DNA from 2 places in the Vibrio owensii genome. Region 2 is predicted to be linked to the other one. Evidence: riboswitches for the same ligand, from Rfam matches in the RefSeq annotation. Region 2 holds a riboswitch; the other holds the start of a gene.
What was found. A riboswitch is a leader RNA that binds a small molecule or an ion and turns the genes downstream of it on or off. The one in region 2 is predicted to bind thiamine pyrophosphate.
Positions count from the first base shown of each region.

Region 1: another riboswitch for thiamine pyrophosphate. It lies ahead of thiC (phosphomethylpyrimidine synthase ThiC); the one in region 2 lies ahead of thiD (bifunctional hydroxymethylpyrimidine kinase/phosphomethylpyrimidine kinase).

Region 1 is NZ_CP019959.1:1,879,083-1,881,565, reverse strand. Features, by position in the region: gene thiC (phosphomethylpyrimidine synthase ThiC) at 1-1,366, opposite strand, end outside; TPP riboswitch at 1,532-1,630, opposite strand; gene crcB (fluoride efflux transporter CrcB) at 1,692-2,075, opposite strand; gene A9237_RS08495 (multicopper oxidase family protein) at 2,199-2,483, opposite strand, start outside.
Region 2 is NZ_CP019960.1:22,803-25,285, forward strand. Features, by position in the region: gene A9237_RS16680 (ABC transporter ATP-binding protein) at 1-427, opposite strand, end outside; gene thiD (bifunctional hydroxymethylpyrimidine kinase/phosphomethylpyrimidine kinase) at 417-1,289, opposite strand; TPP riboswitch at 1,394-1,504, opposite strand; gene A9237_RS16690 (TldD/PmbA family protein) at 1,861-2,483, shown strand, end outside.

The sequences.
Region 1 (2,483 bases), on a different replicon from region 2:
AGAAAGGAGCCTCATGACAGTGCTCTAACTGCTCTTCCATGTTCTCTTTGATCATATGCATTGGAACATGACCAGGGCCTTCAATAATCACCTGTACGTCGTATTCCCAAGCAACCTTGGTCAATTCGCCAAGAGTACGAAGCTCTGCAAATTGCGCTTCATCGTTAGCATCAGCAACCGAGCCAGGACGCAGACCATCACCAAGAGATAGTGCGACATCGTACTTAGCACAGATTTCACAGATCTCTCGGAAATGGGTGTATAAGAAGCTTTCTTGGTGGTGTGCTAAACACCATTTCGCGATGATAGAACCACCACGAGAGACGATACCAGTCACACGTTTTGCAGTCATTGGAACATAACGAAGTAGTAAACCGGCATGGATAGTGAAGTAGTCAACACCCTGCTCTGCTTGCTCGATCAAAGTATCGCGCATCACTTCCCAGTTAAGGTTTTCAGCAACACCATTCACTTTCTCAAGCGCTTGGTACATTGGTACGGTACCGATCGGAACCGGGCTGTTACGTAGAATCCACTCGCGAGTTTCGTGAATATTACGTCCAGTAGATAGATCCATAACGGTATCGCCACCCCAGCGCGTTGCCCATACTAACTTCTCTACTTCTTCTTCAATCGAAGAAGTGACCGATGAGTTACCGATGTTGGCGTTCACTTTGACCAAAAAGTTACGCCCAATGATCATTGGTTCAGATTCTGGGTGGTTGATATTAGAAGGGATAATTGCGCGACCTTCGGCGACTTCTTTACGCACAAACTCGGCAGTAATGTCTTTTGGAAGATTTGCTCCGAAGCTTTGACCCGGATGCTGTTGATTTAACACTTCATCGCGGTATTGAGCACGCCCCATATTTTCACGTAGAGCGATATATTCCATTTCCGGGGTGATTATACCCTTGCGAGCATAGTGCAATTGAGTCACGCACTGCCCATTTTTGGCACGTCGAATACGTGGCAGATTTCCGTAACGAAGCTCGTCTAGCGTTTCGTCTTCTAAGCGCTCTTTGGTGTACACCGAGCTTACTTCATCAAGTAGCTCAGTATCAGAGCGCTCTTCAATCCACTCTTCTCTCAGCTTAGGTAAACCGTTGTAGAGGTCTATGGTGTGATTTGGGTCTGTGTATACACCCGAGGTATCGTAAACGCGTACTGGCTCATTAGGCTCGAAAATAGGCGCTTCTTTTGTACCTCCAATAAGGCTATCAGCGAGTGATATTTCACGCATTGGCACACGAATATCGGGACGTGAACCCTCTACGTAGACTTTGCTTGAATTTGGGTACGGTTGTACCGAGAGTGTATCAATGAACTGTTTTGCTTCCAGTCTCGCTTGCTTGCGACTCGACATAGCATTTTTCCTTGCTTTGTTATGCTTAGATAAAAAGTATTGGGATAAAAATGCTTGGCGGATAGATGCGACAAGAGGAATCGAATTAAGGACAAGTTGAGCGGATGCTCTTCGTCTATAACAACATTCGACTATTTGATAGATCGACCAGATAGAACTCTGGTGTAGATATCTTCTCTTGTTCCCTTCGCAGATTCTAATCTGATCAGGTTCAACGGATCCCGAATTAACGGTCTCAGCCTTATGGCACTCCGACAAGTGAAATCAGTATATAAAAACGGCTTGGTTAAACCAAGCCGACCTGATGAAGATTTGAGTGTTTTTGCTAGCTACGCATCAATAATTGGAAACCAATCCACGCAGCTGAAATGCTTAACACGACATTCAGCAATACGTTCAATCCCATCTTAAAGAAAGCTCCCTGCTGCATAAGCAACACGTTATCCATTGAGAAAGTCGAGAACGTAGTTAATGCGCCCAAAAAGCCAAGCCCGATAATTTGACGCCATGGGTCAGAGACCATTAACTCAGTTTCAAACGCAGCAATTAGTAGACCCATAATAAATGAGCCAACAACGTTAACCGTTAATGTACCGTATGGAAAACCACGACCAAGTAGCATCACACAAAGTTCAGAAATTAAGTAACGAGAACATGCACCAAATGCCCCACCCAATGCAATAAAACCCAAAACGGATAGTTGCCCCATAATTCCCCCAGAAAAGTTAATGGCGACATTGTAATCAAATTTACGGCAATAGTGATTATACAATCTTAGAATTCAGCAAAGTATAGCGCTTAAAACTTATCAAGATTTAAAAAGTTACAGGAGTCACTTTACTTCAATATAACCCATCAACCCCGTCTTCATGTGTTCGATCACATGACAATGGTACATCCAACGCCCTAGGTTATCTGCAACAAATGCCGCTTTCGCACTGCCATTTTTTCCAAGTAAGACCGTATCGGTATGAAACGGCTCATCGAGTTTTTTGCCATCTAATTCAAGAACGGTAAATGTATGTCCATGAAGATGAATAGGATGATGATATTGGGTGACGTTCTTAAGGTTGAAGATATAGGTTTTTCCCACCTCCAATGTTGAAAGCGGCGCTGG
Region 2 (2,483 bases):
TGCCCCCAGAGAGCTGAGCTGGCTTAGCATCCGCGTAATCGGCGAGTCCTACTTGGTTTAGTAAAGTCAGTGCGCGTTGTTTATTTTGCTCTGGTGATTGGTCTTGAGAAAATCGAGAACTGAGGCAGACGTTGTCTAACACATTTAGCCATGGTAGCAACAAGTCTTGTTGTGCCATGTAGGCAATACGTTTGTGTAGGGCGATGCCATCCGTGGTGGTTAATTCACCATGCCATTCGACTTTGTCGTCTAACAAACCCGCGAGATAACGAAGGATCGTCGTTTTTCCGCAACCACTGCGGCCAAGTAACACAGTCCATTGATTAGCAGGGATAGTCATACTCAACCCTGCTAATGTTGGTGTTTGGCTGTCTTTGTATTGCAGACTTGCTTCGGTAAGCTGAATGCCGAGTGCATTAGCGCACATGCGTGTGACCTGCAAAGAAATGGTTCACAGGGCCATGACCTTTACCGACATCCAATTCGTCAGCGTGCGCGATAGCTTGGCTGATGTACTGCTTACTAAGGTGTACCGCTTTGTGCAGATTGTTGCCTTGGCCAAGGTAAGACGCGATAGCAGAAGACAGCGTGCAGCCTGTGCCATGGGTGTTTTTGGTTGGAAAGCGTTTAGCGCTGATTAACTCGGCGCTGTCTTGCATGATCAGCAGATCGTTGCTGTTTTCGTCTTCCTCTAAGTGGCCGCCTTTTAACAGCACCGCTTTTGCCCCCAATGCGCGCAAGTCAGCAATCATATCGTTCATTTCAGATTCTGATTGAGGCACTGCCTTACCCGTCAATGCTGCGCCTTCGGGTAGGTTCGGGGTAATGATGTCTGCGAGCGGAATCAATTCTTCTTTTAAAGTGCTGATTGCTGACTGTTCCAGTAATAGATCGCCGCTGGTGGCCACCATTACAGGGTCAATCACGAGGTGTTTTGGCTGGTATTGCTTAATTTTGTTGGCAACGACTTTGATGATGTTGGAGTCGGCCAGCATGCCTACTTTGACTGCAACGATGTTGAGGTCGGTAAATACCGCATCAAGTTGGCTCTCTACATGGTCGAGAGGAATGGGGAAAATCGCAGAAACGCCTTGGGTATTTTGTGAAGTAATCGCCGTGATTACCGAGCAAGCAAAACTGCCGGTTGCTGACATCGCTTTGATGTCGGCTTGAATGCCTGCGCCGCCGCCACTATCAGAACCTGCAATCGTCAACACGATCGGTGTGTCTGTTGAAGTTGCTGCTTGTGGCTGTGTTGATGGTTTTTCTTGGCTTGACTGCTGCGCCATGGTCGCTCCTATTACAGACGTAAAGGAACTGACTTGGCCATTGAAGATCTGTGTATGGATCTGTTGAGGCTAGCTGCGTCGATACAGACTTGAAGCAGGCTAGTGGCAAAGTGATGATAGTTCCCTACGTCAGTGCTAACTGAATCAGGTTCAACGGGTCTCGAATTTCGATCTCAGCCGACGCATTCACTGCATGGGCCCCCCGACTATTTCGTCAAGATAATAGCAGTTCACTCAGTTATGGTGCACGTGTTTTTTCCGGCCAAGAGGGGGCAATCGATTAAATATGAGACTTGAGAGCAGTAACGAGAGAACCGAATTTAGCGTAAATGACGTGCTGCATTGAAACTGGCAGTTCAAGACACTATCTAATAGTGAGATGTCGACATAATACGTAACGAATCGTTCTTTGACTTAGCAAGGATTAGCATAAAACAAGGTTAAAAAAGTGTTAATATTTAACGCGTTGCCAATATGCTTTTGAGTCATCCAATTTAGGTTGTGACTGTTATAAACAGAGTCTAACTCAAAGGTGGGGAAGGCTAGGACGATCAACGAGCAAGGAGATTTCATGCTTAATTCTGTAACAGCGAAAGCGGTGATCGATCATGCCCTCTTTTTAGGGGCTGATTTCGCTGAGCTATTCGTTGAACACCATCAAACCAACACTGTCCAGATCGCATCTGGTGAGGTGGATAAGGTAAACTCGGGTATCGATTTTGGTATCGGTATTCGTCTCTTCTTCGGTCATAAAGTGCTTTACGGTTACACCAACAGCACCGATGAAGCCGAACTTAAACGCGTAACCTCACTGCTTGCTGCAAAAGATAAGCGTGAGCAAATCGCGTCAGCAGGTTCTCTCAATCTGAACCGCTACCCAATTCAACATGGTTGTCGTATGTCACTTGGCAAAGACGCTAACCTAGATTCTAAAATTGCTTTCCTATTGCAAGTTGACCAAGCAGCACGTGCTGAGAGTGAACATATCAGCCAGTTCATTGGCAGCGTACTTCAGCGCGAACAGCAAGTGTCTATCTTCAATTCAGAAGGTTTGCACGTTGACGATACTCGTCACTACATCCGAGTTGCTGGTAATACTGTCGCTCAAAAAGGTAATGAGCAGTCTTCTGGTATGGAAGGTCCTGGCGCTCTTGCTGGTTGGGAATTCAGTGAACAACTTGATGCGAAAGAGCT